Regions from separate parts of the Streptomyces sp. NBC_00236 genome, predicted to be linked through region 1. Evidence: riboswitches for the same ligand, from Rfam matches in the RefSeq annotation. Region 1 holds a riboswitch; each other region holds the start of a gene.
The links. A riboswitch is a leader RNA that binds a small molecule or an ion and turns the genes downstream of it on or off. The one in region 1 is predicted to bind cyclic di-AMP.

Region 1 (4,134 bases):
AACCGGTCCGCCCAGCCGACGAACGTTCCGTCCGGGCCGGGGTCACCGACTCCCTCGGTGAAGCTGTCGCCAATCGCCGCGTACGACCCGATGGCGCCCTGTTGGTTGATGACGCCCTGCTGGATGTTGTTCGAATCGTCTGCCACAAGGGCATATCCTGCACCGCCGAATGTGACCTACGCGACCGTAATAAGGGGTTGACGGGTGGTGAGATAGACCACCCGGTCAGTTTTTGGTAAAGGGGGAATAAGAGTGGCCACCACCCACCGCCACCATTCACCGCCGCCGCCCCGGAGCCGCGCGCCTCTTCCGAGCACGGACAGCCAACGGCAGAGGGACGGTGCGCCGCCGCGCACCGTCCCTCCATGCATTGCTCAGGCCCGGTTCACCGGACCGGTGTTGCCCGGATCAGACGTTGATGCCGTGCGACGCCAGGTAGGCGATCGGGTCGATGTCCGAGCCGTACGCCGGACCCGTGCGGACCTCGAAGTGGAGGTGCGGGCCGGTGGCGTTGCCGGTGGAGCCGGACAGGCCGACCTGCTGGCCCGCGGTCACGGTCTGGCCGGCCGAGACGGAGAGCGAGGACATGTGGCCGTACTGCGAGTAGTGGCCGTCGGCGTGCTTGATGACGACCTCGTTGCCGTACGCGCCGCCCCAGCCGGCGGTGACGACGGTGCCGGAGGTGATCGCCTTCACGCTCGTGCCGGTGGACACGGGGAAGTCGATGCCGGTGTGGCTGCCGCTGGACCAGTTGGCACCGGAGGCGCGGTACGCGGTGGTGTGGTTGCCCGGGACCGGGTGGACGTAACCGGAGTCGTTGCTCTGGGTGGCCGGCGCCGAGGTCTCCTTGGACGACGAGTCGTCGGAGGAGGACGAGTCGGAGGCCGTGGAGGCCTTCGTCTCGGTCTTGGCCGGGGCCTTGGAGGGGGCCTTCGACGGGGTGGTGGTGCCCGTGGAGGTGGTCGAGGCGTGGCCCCAGGCCTTGCCGCCGAGGGTCAGCTTCATGCCCGGGAAGATCAGGCTCGGGTCGTCGCCGACGACCTTGCGGTTGTCCTGGTACAGCTTCTCCCAGCCACCCTTGAGCTTGTGCTCGGCAGCGATCTTCGACAGGTAGTCGCCGGAGACCACGGTGTAGGAGGTGGCGCCGGCCTGCTTCTTCGCGACCGGCTTGGCCGGGGTGGTGTGAGCGGCGGCCGACTTCGAGGTGACCGGAGCGGACTGCTCCGCGGCGTGGGCACCGGTGGCGCCGAGCAGCGGAAGCGCGATGACGGCTCCGCCGGCGCTCGCGGCGACGACGCCACGGGCAATGGTGCTGGACTTGGGACGACGGTGCTTACCCGATATGGGCATGAAGGTTTTCCTCTCCGGCGCCTGCGAGGTGAGCTGTCGGGTTCGGACTGGAGATGTCCGGTCGCGGCTGGCGCGACTTCACCCCGAGCCGTCCGGTTTCCCGGCCGGCGGCTTACCTGGTTCCCCCGCTCCTGCCACGCGGTGAGTGGGTGCGAATTCCGGGCGGCGGCAGGATTAGGCGGTCCGTCCGGATTGCAGCGAACGTAAGCGAGCCGGGACGGCGGAAACAAGCCACGGGTTCCGTGCGGGATTCCGTGCCGGAAATTCGGCGAGGAATTCCGGTCACACTCCGTGGATTACGGATCTTGGATTTCCGCGCCGCGCACGGAATACCCAGCGGCCCCGCCGCCACACACCGTCACGGATATGATCCCGCTCACGAGAGGGCGATCATCTACCGTAGAAGTAGGGCATGTTCGACTAAAGCCCTAATACGGACATGTCATGCCCATCGCTTCCGCTCCGTCGCATCGTCCGCGTGGATCCAGGGCCGCGCGGCCGTGCGGAGAGATCCGCCCGGCGGACTGCCACAGGGGCCCGAAGTGCGGGTACGACCAAGATGATTGCCTGAGGAATCAATGTCGTATCGTCACGAGAGTGGACCCGCGGGCGACACGCGCCGGCGGCAGAGCCCCCAGGAGTGACCGTGACGCAGCAGCTGCCGCAGACCCCGTCGACGGAGCCCGAGCTGGCGGGTGTCCGCAATTTCCGTGACGTGGGCGGCCTGCCCACCTCGGACGGCCGCCGGGTGCGGTACGGGCGGCTCTACCGCAGTGGTCACCTGGCACACGCCACGGCCGAGGACACCGCGTTCCTCACCGGTCTCGGTCTGCACACCGTCTTCGACTTCCGCAACGGCGCCGACCACAAGCTCGACGGCCTGGACGTGGAACTGCCGGGCGTGCGCAATGTGAACATCCCGCTCAGCGACCCGGCGGACGGCGCGGAGTTCTGGCGGATGGTGCGCGACGGCAACATGAACGAGCTGCGGTCGATCCTGGCCGACGGCAAGGGGACCCACCGCATGGTCGCTTCCTACCGCCGGATCATCCTGGACCGCACGGCAGAGCACAGCCGGGTCCTGCACGCCCTGGCCGAGGACAGCGTGCCCGCCCTGATGCACTGCGCCGCGGGCAAGGACCGCGCGGGTCTCTCCATCGCGGTGTCCCTGCTGGCCGTCGGCGTCGAGCGCGAGGCCATCGAGGCCGACTACCTCAAGTCCAACGACGCGCACCGCCGCTACAAGGTCCGCCGCAGCGACACCTCCGCCGCCGGGATGTCGCCCGAGGTGATGGAGCTGCTCAATCCCCTCTTCGGCGCCCACCCCGACTATCTCGCCGCCGCCTTCACCACCATCGACGAGACCTGGGGCGGCACCGACCGCTATCTCGCCGAAGGCCTCAGGATCAGCCAGGAGACGCGGGAGCGGCTGCGCGAGCGCCTGCTCGACGCGGGCTGACCGCCCGGGCGGTCAGCCCGCGTCCACGCCTGCCCGCCCGGCGGCTGCCCGACTCGCCCGTCCGCCCGCCTACTGGTTGTGCATCCCCACGGCGAACAACAGATAGAGGAAGCCGGCGATGACGTGCCCGGCCACCAGGTAGGCGAAGAGCCTGATGACGAGCCCGCGGGGCATCTTCTTCTCCTGCGGGTCGTAGTTCTTGGGCCGGCCCGGGCCGAGCGGGTCGTAGTTCTCGGAATCGGACATGACAGGTCCTCTCTGGCGACCGGCTGGCCGGTGGCGACGACAGCGCCTCAGCGACGGTGGATCCCGCTGCCGAGACACAGCTCGGCAGCGGGGCTCTGCAGCAGGGTGTGGACGAAGAGCAGCTCGGCACCGTCACGGTCGAGGGCCGCGATCCGGTGCGGAGTGAGCGAATCGAAGTGCGCGCTGTCGCCCGGGGCGAGGTCATGGACCGTCTCGCCGAGGGTCACCCTGAGGTGCCCGGCCAGGACGTAGAGCCACTCCTCGCCGGGGTGCACGCGCACCAGGTCCCCCTGGGCGCCGTAAGGGACCCGGACGCGCAGGGCCTGCATCGCCCGGCCCGGGCCGCCGGCCTGCTGGTACATCCAGCCGTCGGCCTCGGCGCCCTCGAACCTGCGGCCCCGGACGATCGCGTCACGTTCCGGGGGGATCTCGCCGAGCAGCTCGGAGACCGTCGTACCGTAGATCCTGGCGAGCCCGAGCAGCATCGGCAGCGAGGGCTGGCGCCGGCCCGTTTCGAGCCGGGACAGGTGGGCGGGCGAGAGTCCGGCCCGTTGGGCGGCGGTCTCCAGGGTGAGACCACGGCTGCGGCGCAGCTCGCGCAGGCGTGGTGCGACCCCGGGCAGCTCGTCGGCCGCCCCGCCTTCTGGAGGATTCATGTCTCCATTGGGCCAGGACCTTTCCTCGGAGGCAAATTTCTTGCCTCCGAGGCAATCTTTGAAGGGGCCGGCCCATCGGGCGGGTCAGCGGTTGGCGACGGCCTGCTTCACCAGGGTCCGCCCGAAGTCCCACATCAGTCCGCCGCCACTGTGTGCGTCGTCCATCACCGCCGTGAACGCGGCCACAAAGCGGTCCACGTCCGCCTCGTCGATCACCAACGGCGGAATCAGCTTGATCACTTCGAGGTGGTCGCCGGAGACCTGCGTCAGGATCCGGTGCTTCTGGAGCAGCGGCACCACCACCATCTGCGCGAACAGTCCCTTGCGGGCCGCCTGCAGCATGGTCCAGCGGCTGCGCAGTTTCAGCGAGGACGGCCGGCCGAACTCGATGCCGATCATCAGCCCGCGCCCCCGCACCTCGTG
Region 2 (4,134 bases), 3.2 Mb from region 1:
CCGTGGCCTGTGCATCTTGAACGGGTGCAGCGCGGCATTCTGAACAGGTGCGGCGCGGCATCCTGAACAGGTGCGGCACGCGGACGGAGACAGACCGGCAGCCCTGACGTCGGGGGGTGAGCGTCAGGGCTGCCGGGGTTTCGTGGCCGGAGAACCGGCGTGAGGGGCGTTCTCGGAGCGTCCTGGGAAACGGTCCCGGACAAGCTTCGGACCGGCCTCGGACCGGCCTCGGGAAACGGCCCCTCCTCGAACCATCCAGGGAGACGGTCTCAGACCGTCAGACCGCGGGCCTGCAGCCAGGCCATCGGGTCGATGCCGGTGCCGTCCGGGGTGTGGACCTCCAGGTGGAGGTGCGGGCCCGTCACGTTGCCGGTCGCGCCGACGCGTCCGATGGTGTCGCCCGTCGTGACCTTCTGGCCGATGCTGACGTCGATCGAGGACTGGTGGCAGAACCACAGCTCCGTGCCGTCCTCCAGCTCCAGGACCGTGCGGTAGCCGTAGGAACCGGAGTAGCCGGCCGACTTGACCGTGCCGGTGTGGATGGCCTTGATCGGTGTTCCGGTCGGCGCCGCGAAGTCGAGGCCCGTGTGGTAGCCGGAGGACCACATCGATCCGGCCTCGCCGAAGGTCGAGGTGATCGTGTACGAGGAGGTGGGGATGGCGTAGCTGGCGGCGAGCTTGGCGAGCCGCAGCGCTTCCGCCTTCTTCGCCGCTTCCTCCGCCGCCTTCTTCTTCTCGGCGGCGATCTTGGCCTCGGCGGCGTCCTGCTGCTTCTTCGCCTCGGCTGCGGCCTTCTCCGCGGCCGCCTTCTCCGCAGCCGCCTTGACCTCGGCGTCGGCGGCGTCCTGCTGCTGCTCGGCCTGCTGGAGGATGCGGGCGCGGAGTGCCTCACCGGCGTCCGTGGTGCCCTGCTCGGCCTCGGCGGTGGTGATGCCGGCGGTCGTCAGCGGGGCGGCAGCGGTCTCGGCCGCAGCCTTGTCCGCCGTGGACTCGGACTCTCCCGAGAACAGCGCGCCGACGCCCGGGAGGGACTTGGCGTCGGGGAGATTGTCCGCGATGGAATCGGGAAGAGAGATGGAGACCGGCGGCTTGCTCTGGGCGGTGGCCATGCCACCCGCACCGACGGCCGCGATGACGCCGACGCCGAGGACGGTGGAACTGCGGGCCAGACCATTGCGCTGCTTGGCGACGCGGTGCTTGCCGCGCACGGGGCGGATGGACTCCTCGGTGGGGTTCCATTCCTCCCAGGTCCTGTCGGACCCGGCCTCGTCGGCGCGGAAGTCGTTTCCGAAGTCGCTGCCCCGATCGGTCCCGTAATCGGTCGCGTAGTCGGCCCCGTACTCCGTACCGAATGCGGTGGCGGGCCGGGGGGCGAGGTCATCGCCGTACTCGGACCGGAACCGAGAGGGAGCTTCGGGGGCAGGCTTGTTGGACGCCACGGGGGCGCACTCCTTTCCTTCCTTCTCGCCTACCGGGTTAGCTGACGGGTTCGGAGCAGGAAGGTCTCCTACGGGTTCCTCCGCCTCACAAACAAGACAGAGATGCCCGATTCACCCCATGTAGGTGGTTCCCCGGTTCCCTTGCGGAATTCGGCGCTCGCGCACGGTGCCGCCACTGACGGCGGCTGGGACAACCGCGCTGCGTTATCGAACGTTAATAGACACCGGGGTCCGATTCCAAGCCGTTCCCACTGATCGTTCGCGTCCTTGGCCTGGACTTTACGGGACACAACCGGGTGCAATCGGGCGAGTTGATCGCCCCTCGGATGGCACCCGATTTCTGACGTTGCGTCAAATGTTATGCGGAGGGGTGTCTTTCGGTTACGGACGGTGGTATCGCCCTCCACCGCTCCCCCCTCACCTGTCACCGCAGGGAGCCGGCTCAGCCGCCGCCGTCGCCCAGACCGACGATCTTCACGGTCCTGCGCCGGTCGGGCTGCCCCTCGGCGGGCCGCACGACCGCGAGCAGCGCCATGTCGTCCGTCGACTCGCCCCCCGTATGCAGCCGTACGTCATCGGTCAGCGCGGAGAGGAGTTCCTCGGGTCCCGGGAAGATCCGTCCCCGCAGCCGCTCGGCAGGGTCGTAGAAGACCCCTTCGGCGTTACGGGCCTCGGAGAGGCCGTCCGTATAGAGGAGAAGCGTCGCCCCGGCCGGCAGGTCCCACTCGTCGGCCCGGTCCGGCCACACCCCCAGGTCCATCCCCAGCGGCAGCGCGGGCACCGACGGACCGAGCACATCCAGCCCTCCGTCCGTGTGCAGGAGCAGCGGCTCGGGGTGACCGCGGTTGACGATCCGCACCCGGCCCGCCCCCCGCGGGACCTCGGCGAGCACGGCGGTGATGAACCCCTCGAACGCGTCCAGGCCACCACGCCGGTCCGACTCCCGCGCCAGCGCGCGCTCCAGCCGCAGCGCCACGCCCTCCAGGGTCTCCTCCTGTTCGGCCGCCTCCCGGAAGGCCCCGATGACCACCGCCACCGCCTCCACGGCGTCCAGCCCCTTGCCGCGCACGTCCCCGACCACCAGCCGCACCCCCTGCGGGCTGTCCGCCACCGAGAACAGGTCGCCGCCGACGAACTCGTCCGCCTGCGCCGCCTCGTACCGCGCGGCCACCTGCAGCCCGCCGATCCGGTCGGACGGTGTCGGCAGCACCGCCCGCATGGCCGTCTCCGCGATGACGCGGGCGGAGGCCAGCTGCTCGTTGCTGCGCCGGACGACCCCGTTGATCACGACGGCGAGGACGGAGACGGTGAGGACGGTGAGCAGTTCGATGGAGGGCACGACCTGCAGCAGGGTGCCGCTGGACAGCCGCAGCACGACGACGGCCAGCAGCGCGGCGACACCGGTACGTACCGTGCTGGCCAGCGAGAAGAACGGCGCGGCGATCAGCGGGGCCGCCGCGTACAAGGGGACGGCGGTGAACTCGGGCGGGGAGAAAGCATCGAACAGCACGCCCCCGACGATCATCATCGTGGGCAGCAGCCGGACGAACCGGCGGGTCCTCACATCCCCGGCGCGCCTCCCCCGCCGCTTCTCCCGCTTCCCCACCTGCTGCTCTCCTGCCCGGTGCATCCACGGCCGCGGACGGTACCGCGCACCACCCCCAGGCTTCCCGGAGCAGGGCCGCGGGGCGACTCCTCGTCGGCCAATGGGGGTACGCGTACGCGATACGGCCCCGCACCGGCCAACCCGGCGGGCCACGAACCGACGGACCCAGTGGCCCACGGCGTACAAACGAATCAGGCCCGGCACGCTGTATGCATGCCGGGCCTGATTCTTCAGTAGCGGGGACAGGATTTGAACCTGCGACCTCTGGGTTATGAGCCCAGCGAGCTACCGAGCTGCTCCACCCCGCGTCGGTAAACACAACTCTACGGCATGTTCGAGGCACTCATGACCACCCTCGTGACCACCCGGCGCACACACCGGCGCGCACACCCTGTGGGCGGCACACGGACGCGCCCGGTCCGCAGCCTGGCCCGCCGCCCGGCCGCACACCTGAGGAGTGCGCCCCTGTGGACATTCGACACCCACCCCCACCCCAACCACAGGGCATGGAAGCCGGATTCAGGTCAGCAAATCCGAACAAAGCGGCCCTGTAGCCACCTTGTGGGCGCACCGGCGGGAGAGGAGCAGTCCGCCTCCCGCGGACGATCTCCACCGGGCCGTCAACGTGTTCAAAACGAGAAGGTGTTGCAAGGAACACGTGTTCTGCCGCAAGGTAACTGCTGCACCCCCCGGACCGGTGGGCTGCCCGTGCGAGCAGGCCCCGGAACGCGCAGTCACCGCGCCCCGCAAGCCGCTCCCGGTCTCTCATCGCAGCCTGTCTGGAGGGCCCTCGACGATGACCGCACCGCTCACTCCCGCCCCCGCTCCCGCTCCCGCCCCGGCCGCCCCGGCCGCACCTCCCTCGCCCGTACGCGGCGCCGCTATCAGCGGCGTCATCGGCGGACTGATGGGAGCGGTGATGAGCGCGGCGGTGAACTACGCCGCCGTCGGCCTCCCGGACAGCGAATCGGTCAACGCGCTCAACCATGCGATATCGGGCCTGATCAGCGGGTTCATCGCCGGCTTCATCGGAATCCTGGTGCACAGCCGCAAGTCCGCATCGGCCGCACGCGCCGCGGAGGCCACGAA
Region 3 (4,134 bases), 2.4 Mb from region 1:
ATGCCGACGTGGCTGATGTCGTCGTAGAAGAACACCAGGTCCCCGGGCCGCAGATCCTCGGTGGCTATCCGGGTGCCCACGTTCACCTGGTCCCAGGTGGTCCGCGGAATGTCGACACCGGCCGCCTTCCAGGCCGCCTGGGTGAGCCCGGAGCAGTCGTACGAGGCCGGGCCGGTCGCCCCCCAGACGTACGGCTTGCCGAGCTGCGCCCTGGCGAACGCCATGACCTTCTCGGCCTTGGTCGAGGCGTCGGCGTCCGAACCCGAGCCCGAGCCGGTCCCGGTTCCGGTGCCTGCCCCCGTGCCGCTGCCGGCCTCCTCGGCGGCCTCCTCGGCCGCCGCGGCCTCGCGGTCGGCCTCGGCCTTCGCGGCGGCCTGCTTCTTCGCCAGCTCCGCCGCCTTGCGCTTGGCCTCCGCCTCCTTCTTGCGCTCCAGCTCGGCCAGCCGCGCCTTCTCCTCGGCTGTCAGCTTCGACAGCAGGCCGCGGGCCTCGGACAGCTTCGTCTGGACGTTCTGCTTGCTGGTGCGCAGGGTCGCCTGGGACTCGGTGAGCGTCTCCAGGCTCGCCACGGCCTCGGCCCGCTGCTCGGACGCCTTCACCTGCTGCGTACGGAAGTCCGACACCGCCCGCGTCTGGCGCTCGGTCATCCGGTCCATGAGGTGGGTCTGGTCGAAGAACGACTGCGGGTCGTCGGCCAGGAAGAAGGTGGCGGTCGGGGCGAGGGTGCCGCCGCGGTACTGGGCGGCGGCATAGGTGCCGAGCGTCCTGCGTGCCTCGTTCAGCTTCTCGGTGCGCTTGGCGACGTCGTCGAGCAGGGTGTCCACCTTGGAGCGCTGCGCCGTGGTCGCTTCCTTCGCCTGGTTGTACTGCTGGGTCGCGGTGCCCGCCTGCCGGTAGAGGTCGTCGACCTTCTTCTGTACGTCCTCGATGCTGGGCTTGGGAGCCGGGGCGGCGAGTGCGCTCTGCGTGGACAGCAGGGTCACCGAAGCCAGTGCGGCCGTCGTGATCCCGACGGCCGGGCCGGTATTGCGCACACGGGTGCGCGGTTTGCGATGCGACGCCAAGGCCGGCATCTCCTTCCGTGGACCGCCTACCGGGTTAGCTGTCGGGTTCGGGCGGAACGGAAGGCTGCCCTACGGTCCTGGTGGGGGATTTCGGACCGATTCACCCCGGTGATGCGTGTGGGTCCCCGGTTCCGGACTCCCGTGACGGACAGCCCGGATTCGGCGTGGACGCCCGCTCGGCGTGGATCGCCTCTGGGGGTACGGGCCGCCCGAACGAGCACGCTAGCCAACTCATGGTGCCGCTGTGAAGGTTGATGTTCGATATGCCCGATACATTTTCGTGACCTTGCCGGATCGGGGCGCTGCGGGGCAGGTGGGGCCCGGGGTCGCTCCACACAGTGATGCCCATCGCTCGCTCTGAGTGTCCGGTCGCCGGTGCGTGGTTGGTCACTCGGGCCCGGAGTGTCAGTGCGCACGCCTAGACTCGGGAGGCGATGAGCAGCCTCTTTGACGACAGTTTCCTGGCCGGCCTCCAGCACACGGAGGAAGGGCCCCCGCCGCCCCCCGAGGACTCCGCACCCGAAGCGGTGCCGGAGGACCTCTTCGCGGGCGTTTTCGACGGGCCCCCGCCGCCCCGCGAGGCCTACTACCGCGACGGGGCCCACCGCCCGGTCATCGACGCGGCCGCGCTGCTGGACGGGCTGAACACCGAGCAGCGCGCAGCCGTCGTGCACGCCGGGTCCCCGCTGCTCATCGTCGCCGGTGCCGGTTCGGGCAAGACCCGCGTACTGACGCACCGCATCGCCCATCTGCTGGCCGAGCGCGGCGTGCACCCCGGCCAGATCCTGGCGATCACCTTCACCAACAAGGCCGCCGGCGAGATGAAGGAGCGCGTCGAGCAGCTCGTCGGACCGCGGGCCAACGCCATGTGGGTCATGACCTTCCACAGCGCGTGCGTACGGATCCTGCGCCGCGAGTCGAAGCGGCTCGGCTTCACCTCCTCGTTCTCCATCTACGACGCCGCCGACTCCAAGCGCCTCATGGCCCTGGTCTGCCGCGATCTCGACCTCGACCCGAAGCGCTACCCGCCGAAGTCGTTCACGGCGAAGGTCTCGAACCTGAAGAACGAGCTGATCGACGAGGAGACCTTCGCCGGCCAGGCTGCCGACGGCTTCGAGAAGACACTCGCCCAGGCCTACGCGCTCTACCAGTCCCGGCTGCGCGAGGCGAACGCGCTGGACTTCGACGACATCATCATGACGACGGTGCACCTGCTCCAGGCGTTCCCCGACGTCGCCGAGCACTACCGCCGCCGCTTCCGCCACGTCCTCGTCGACGAGTACCAGGACACCAACCACGCCCAGTACACGCTCGTACGGGAACTGGTCGGCCCGGCGGGCGAGGCCGACGCCCCGGGCGAGCTGTGCGTCGTGGGTGACGCGGACCAGTCGATCTACGCCTTCCGCGGCGCGACCATCCGCAACATCCTCCAGTTCGAGGAGGACTACCCGGACGCGACGACGATCATGCTGGAGCAGAACTACCGCTCCACGCAGACGATCCTGTCCGCGGCCAACGCGGTCATCGAGCGCAACGAGAGCCGCCGCCCGAAGAACCTCTGGACGAACGCGGGCGCGGGCACCCGCATCACCGGCTATGTCGCCGACACCGAGCACGACGAGGCGCAGTTCGTCGCCGACGAGATCGACCGGCTGACCGACGCGGGCGACGCCAAGGCCGGCGACGTGGCGATCTTCTACCGGACGAACGCGCAGTCGCGTGTCTTCGAGGAGATCTTCATCCGCGTCGGCCTGCCCTACAAGGTGGTCGGCGGCGTGCGCTTCTACGAGCGCAAGGAGGTCAGGGACGTCCTGGCCTACCTCCGGGTCCTCTCCAACCCCGAGGACACCGTCCCGCTGCGCCGCATCCTGAACGTGCCCAAGCGGGGCATCGGCGACCGGGCCGAGGCGATGATCGACGCCCTGTCGATGCGCGAGAAGATCTCCTTCCCGCAGGCGCTGCGCCGGGTCGACGAGGCGTACGGCATGGCAGCCCGTTCGTCGAACGCGGTGAAGCGGTTCAACACGCTGATGGAGGAGCTCCGCACGGTCGTGGAGTCCGGCGCTGGACCTGCGGTCGTGGTGGAGGCCGTCATGGAGCGGACCGGCTATCTCGCCGAGCTCCAGGCGTCCACCGACCCGCAGGACGAGACCCGGATCGAGAACCTCCAGGAACTCGCCTCCGTCGCCCTCGAGTTCGAGCAGGAGCGGGCGGAGGACGAAGGCGCGGGCACGCTCGCCGAGTTCCTGGAGAAGGTCGCGCTCGTCGCCGACGCCGACCAGATCCCCGACGAGGACGAGGACGGCTCCGGTGTCGTCACGCTGATGACGCTGCACACCGCCAAGGGCCTCGAATTCCCGGTGGTCTTCCTGACCGGCATGGAGGACGGGGTCTTCCCGCACATGCGGGCACTCGGACAGACCAAGGAGCTGGAGGAGGAGCGGCGGCTCGCCTACGTCGGCATCACGCGCGCCCGCGAGCGGCTCTACCTCACTCGCGCGGCGATGCGCAGCGCCTGGGGCCAGCCCGCGTACAACCCGCCGTCGCGGTTCCTGGAGGAGATCCCGGACCAGCACCTGGAGTGGAAGCGCAAGGGCCCCATGGCGGCACCGGCCGGGCCGACGTCGGGCATCACCTCGTCGCGCTCCGCGTCCCGTGCGCGCTCCGGCCCCTCGGGCTTCGCGACCCGGCGGACCTCGGACAAGCCGACGATCACCCTGGTGGCCGGTGACCGGGTCACCCACGACCAGTTCGGTCTGGGCACGGTGACGGCGGTCGAGGGCATCGGGGACCAGGCGAAGGCCACGGTCGACTTCGGGGACGCGCGGCCGAAGAAGCTGCTGCTGCGGTACGCGCCGGTCGAGAAGCTGTAGGGCCGGCGGGCCCCGCGGGTGGGCGGCCGCGGCCGCCCACCCGATCAGTTCGGGTTGACGTTGTGGCTGCGGAGCCAGGGCAGCGGGTCGATCGCCGCGCCGCCGCCGGGCCGGACCTCGAAGTGCAGGTGCGGGCCGGTCGAGTTGCCGGAGTCGCCGGAGTACGCGATGACATCACCGGCCTTGACGTAGCCCGA
Region 4 (4,134 bases), 1.1 Mb from region 1:
ACAACCATTGATTCGTGAAGGGCAGAACCATGGCTGAGCGCCGCGTCAACGTCGGTTGGGCCGAGGGCCTGCACGCCCGCCCCGCTTCCATCTTCGTCCGTGCCGCCACGGCTTCCGGCATCCCTGTGACCATCGCCAAGGCCGATGGCAACCCGGTGAACGCGGCCTCCATGCTCGCCGTGCTCGGGCTCGGCGCGCAGGGCGGCGAGGAGATCGTCCTGGCGTCCGAGGCCGACAACGCAGAAGCCGCCCTGGACCGCCTGTCCAAGCTGGTCGCCGAGGGGCTCGACGAGCTTCCGGAGACCGTCTGACCCCGACGGGTCACCACCGCGGGAATTCCTGCGACAGAGCCGCGACACCCTCGACCGGGTGCCGCGGCTCTTTTGTTCAGCTCTTTCGTTCAACTCGTTCGTCCGCCAAAAGGTGCGGGTCATCGAATGGTTCCGCCGAGGCGAATTCGGGCAGCAGAAAGAAAGTCCTCCGGAATCCCACTCTTTGTATACGGCGCAATTGTTAATGCCGGCCGCTCGGGGTGTTTACGGCATGTTGCGAAGTTCTCACCCGGCCGGTCCGGGCCGTGGCGGACTCCGGCCGGCCGGGGCGGCGCAGCCGGTACGCGGCGGCGGCCCGCTCGGCGTGCTGGGCGGTCAGCGCCCGCGCCCTCTCCGCGTCCCCGCGCGCCACGGCGTCCACGATGGCCCCGTGCTCGGCCCATGAATCGGCCGGACGGGCCGGGGACTCGATCGCGTACATCCAGGTGGTCTTGTGCCGCAGCTGGGTGAGCAGCGCGATCAGGCCGGGGCTGCCGGAGGCCTGCGCGAGCGTCTCGTGGAACCAGGCGCCAAGGGAGCGCAGGTCCTCGCCCTCACCCCGGCGGGCGCGCTCCTGACCGAGCCTGACCAGGCCGCGCAGCACCTTGAGGTGCGCGTCCGAGCGGCGGTGGGCGGCGCGGGCCGCGCCGAGCGGCTCCAGCAGCATGCGGACCTCCAGGAGGTCGGCAGCCTCCTGCTCGGTGGGCTCGGCCACGCAGGCTCCGGCGTGTCTGCGGGTGACCACGAATCCTTCGGACTCCAGGGTGCGCAGCGCTTCCCGAACCGGCACCCGGGAGACCCCGTAACGCCGTGCGAGTACCTCCTCGGTGAGTCGGCTGCCGCGTTCGAAGACACCCGAGACGATGTCTTCACGGATTGCCGTGCATACCGAATGCGCCGGAATGCGCATGTCCGAACCTCCGCCTTAATCCCCGCGAAACGCAGCCGATCGACACCTGTCCTGCGACTCTATTGCAATGCGGTCGCATTTCCGACGGCGGGTGGAAATTCATGAATATCTTTTGGTCACCGGGCCGTTCCGGCGCCACCGCTGCGGAAGGCCGGGACACACGGACACGACGAAGGCCCCGGCGTGGTGCCGGGGCCTTCACCGAGGGGTCGTCGGCCGGTCAGACGGAGACGCCGTGGGAGCGCAGGTAGGCGACCGGGTCCATGTCGGAGCCGTACGAGGGCGTGGTGCGGGCCTCGAAGTGCAGGTGCGGGCCGGTCGAGTTGCCGGTGGAGCCGGAGAGGCCGATCTGCTGGCCGGCACCGACGCTCTGGCCGACGGACACGCCGATCGAGGAGAGGTGGCCGTACTGGGTGTACGTGCCGTCCGTCATCCGCAGCACGATGTTGTTGCCGTACGCCCCGCCCCAGCCGGCCTCGACGACCGTGCCGGCGCCGACGGCGACGACGGAACTGCCGGAAGCGGCGTGGAAGTCGATGCCGGAGTGGCTGCCGGAGGACCACATGGAGCCGCTGGACTTGTAGCCGGTGCTCACGTACGAGCCGGCGACGGGGAGCTGGAAGGAGCCGAGCCGGGTGCGCTCGGCGGAACGGGCGGCACGGGCCGCACTCTCGCGGGCCTTCTCTGCCCGGGCGGCCTTCGCCTTCGCGGCGGCCTCGGCCTTCGCGGCAGCCTTGGCCTTGGCTTCGGTCTTCTTCTTGGCCTCGGCCTTCTTCTTCGCGGCGGCCTTCGCCTCGGCCTTCTTCTCGGCGACGTCGGCCTGGTGCTGCTGCGCGTCCGCCTGGGCGTCGATCTGCTCGGCGAGGACGTTCTCGATGGCGATGACCTGGGTGAGGCCGGTGTCGCCGACGGAGGGGGTCCCGGTGTCCGAGGCGAGGGCCGGGGAGGCCAGTCCTCCGATGACGCCGGTGGTGGCCAGGGTCGCGATGCCGACGGCCTTCGCGCCGGTGCGCGTCAGACGGCCCGGGGCACGATGCTTCCCGGTGGCACGGGTGAACGCCATGAAGTGGCTGGTCCTTTCCTTCCTTCTCGCCTACCGGGTTAGCTGACGGGTTCGGAGCAGGAAGGTCTCCTACGGATCCCCGGTCCCGTACGGGACACGGCCATCCGATTCACCCCAGGGACTGCGTGGGTCCCCGGCTCCCCAGGCTCGCGCCTGACGGGGACTCGGCGATGGCTGCCCGGTACGTCACGGATGCGGCATACGAGTGACGGACAGCGGAGCCGACGCTAAGCGGGGGCACTTCCCGTCACCAAACGGACAGGCCGTTTTGTAGCGCATCCCACAGGGCAGAAAGGCAACCAACCCCCCAAAAAGGGGCAAAACGGAAGGTCCCGGCGGAGATCGCTCCGCCGGGACCTTCACCACTGTTCTGTTTGCCCTGATACCGGGCGGGATGACCGTTGTGCTCAGCCGGTCACGATCGACACCTCGCCGATGCCGAGGGCCCGGACCGGGTCGGCGATCTGCGCGGCATCCCCGACGAGAACCGTGACCAGCCGGTCCTCCGGGAAGGCGTTGACCACGGCCGCCGTCGCCTCCACCGTCCCGGTGTCGGCCAGGCGTGCGTAGAGCTGCGCCTGGTAGTCGTCCGGGAGATGCTGCTCGACCTGGTCGGCGAGGGTGCCGGCGACGGAGGCCGCCATCTCGAACTTCAGCGGGGCGACACCCACGAGGTTCTGCACGGCCGTCTCGCGCTCGGCGTCCGTCAGCCCTTCGGCTGCCAGCGTCCGCAGGACCTTCCACAGGTCCTCCAGCGCCGGCCCGGTGGACTCCGTGTCCACGGAACCGCTGATGGCGAGCATCGCGGCGCCCGTGGCCCCGGAGGCGGAGTCCGGAGCCGTCGAGCGCAGCACCTGGGCGAAGGCCCGCACGCCGTAGGTGTAGCCCTTCTCCTCCCGCAGCACCCGGTCGAGCCGGGAGGTGAGCGTGCCACCGAGGCAGTAGGTGCCGAGCACCTGGGCCGCCCAGACGCTGTCGTGCCGGTCGGCGCCGATCCGGCCGATCAGCAGCTGGGTCTGCACCGCGCCGGGGCGGTCCACGATCACCACACGGCCCGTGTCGTCAGCGGTGATCGGCGGGACGGGGCGGGGCTCCGCGGTGTTGCCCGACCAGTCACCGAGGGTGTCGGCGAGCAGCGCGTCCAGGTCGATGCCCGTGAGGTCGCCCACGACCACGGCGGTCGCGGTGGACGGGCGGATGTGGGCGTCGTAGAAGGCGCGCACGGCCGCGGAGTCGATCCGGGCCACGGTCTCCTCGGTGCCCTGGCGCGGGCGCGACATGCGTGCCGTGGCCGGGAACAGCTCCTTGGAGAGCTGCTTGGCGGCACGCCGGGCCGGGTTGGCCTGCTCGTGCGGGATCTCGTCCAGCCGGTTGCCCACGAGTCGCTCGATCTCGCTGTCGGCGAAGGCCGGAGCCCGCAGCGCCTCGGCAACGAGGCCGAGCGCCTTGGCCAGCCGGGAGGCCGGAACCTCCAGGGAGACCCGGACGCCGGGATGGTCGGCGTGGGCGTCCAGCGTGGCGCCGCACCGCTCCAGCTCGGCGGCGAACTCCTCGGCGCTCTGCTTGTCGGTGCCCTCGGACAGCGCGCGGGACATGATCGTGGCGACCCCGTCCAGCCCTTCGGGCTCGGCGTCCAGGGGGGCGTCGAGGAAGATCTCGACGGCGACGACCTGCTGGCCGGGGCGGTGGCAGCGCAGCACCGTGACGCCGTTGGGCAGCGAGCCGCGCTCGGGCGCGGGGAAGGCCCAGGGCCTGGCCACGCCGGGGGCGGGCTGCGGGTGGTACTCCATCGAAACTCCAGTCGCGGCAGCGTCGGTCACTTGTCCGCCCCTTCGTGCGCGTCGGTGTCG

Region 2: linked by a shared signal. The riboswitch ahead of OG446_RS19830 (M23 family metallopeptidase) and the one ahead of OG446_RS33645 (M23 family metallopeptidase) in region 1 are both predicted to bind cyclic di-AMP.
Region 3: linked by a shared signal. The riboswitch ahead of OG446_RS23470 (C40 family peptidase) and the one ahead of OG446_RS33645 (M23 family metallopeptidase) in region 1 are both predicted to bind cyclic di-AMP.
Region 4: linked by a shared signal. The riboswitch ahead of OG446_RS29065 (M23 family metallopeptidase) and the one ahead of OG446_RS33645 (M23 family metallopeptidase) in region 1 are both predicted to bind cyclic di-AMP.

What each region holds. Positions count from the first base shown of each region.
Region 1 covers NZ_CP108100.1:7,554,283-7,558,416, reverse strand. Annotated here, with positions in the region: gene OG446_RS33650 (SGNH/GDSL hydrolase family protein) at 1-146, opposite strand, end outside; gene OG446_RS33645 (M23 family metallopeptidase) at 409-1,350, opposite strand; cyclic di-AMP (ydaO/yuaA leader) riboswitch at 1,354-1,512, opposite strand; gene OG446_RS33640 (tyrosine-protein phosphatase) at 1,997-2,809, shown strand; gene OG446_RS33635 (DUF6126 family protein) at 2,879-3,055, opposite strand; gene OG446_RS33630 (helix-turn-helix domain-containing protein) at 3,103-3,711, opposite strand; gene OG446_RS33625 (aspartate aminotransferase family protein) at 3,796-4,134, opposite strand, start outside.
Region 2 covers NZ_CP108100.1:4,383,844-4,387,977, reverse strand. Annotated here, with positions in the region: gene OG446_RS19830 (M23 family metallopeptidase) at 270-1,439, opposite strand; cyclic di-AMP (ydaO/yuaA leader) riboswitch at 1,451-1,605, opposite strand; gene OG446_RS19825 (PP2C family protein-serine/threonine phosphatase) at 1,882-3,147, opposite strand; tRNA gene OG446_RS19820 (tRNA-Met) at 3,280-3,353, opposite strand; gene OG446_RS19815 (hypothetical protein) at 3,842-4,134, shown strand, end outside.
Region 3 covers NZ_CP108100.1:5,183,346-5,187,479, forward strand. Annotated here, with positions in the region: gene OG446_RS23470 (C40 family peptidase) at 1-1,073, opposite strand, end outside; cyclic di-AMP (ydaO/yuaA leader) riboswitch at 1,072-1,239, opposite strand; gene pcrA (DNA helicase PcrA) at 1,499-3,937, shown strand; gene OG446_RS23480 (M23 family metallopeptidase) at 3,982-4,134, opposite strand, start outside.
Region 4 covers NZ_CP108100.1:6,495,570-6,499,703, reverse strand. Annotated here, with positions in the region: gene OG446_RS29075 (HPr family phosphocarrier protein) at 30-311, shown strand; gene OG446_RS29070 (GntR family transcriptional regulator) at 514-1,221, opposite strand; gene OG446_RS29065 (M23 family metallopeptidase) at 1,442-2,284, opposite strand; cyclic di-AMP (ydaO/yuaA leader) riboswitch at 2,298-2,464, opposite strand; gene OG446_RS29060 (M16 family metallopeptidase) at 2,692-4,074, opposite strand; gene OG446_RS29055 (M16 family metallopeptidase) at 4,101-4,134, opposite strand, start outside.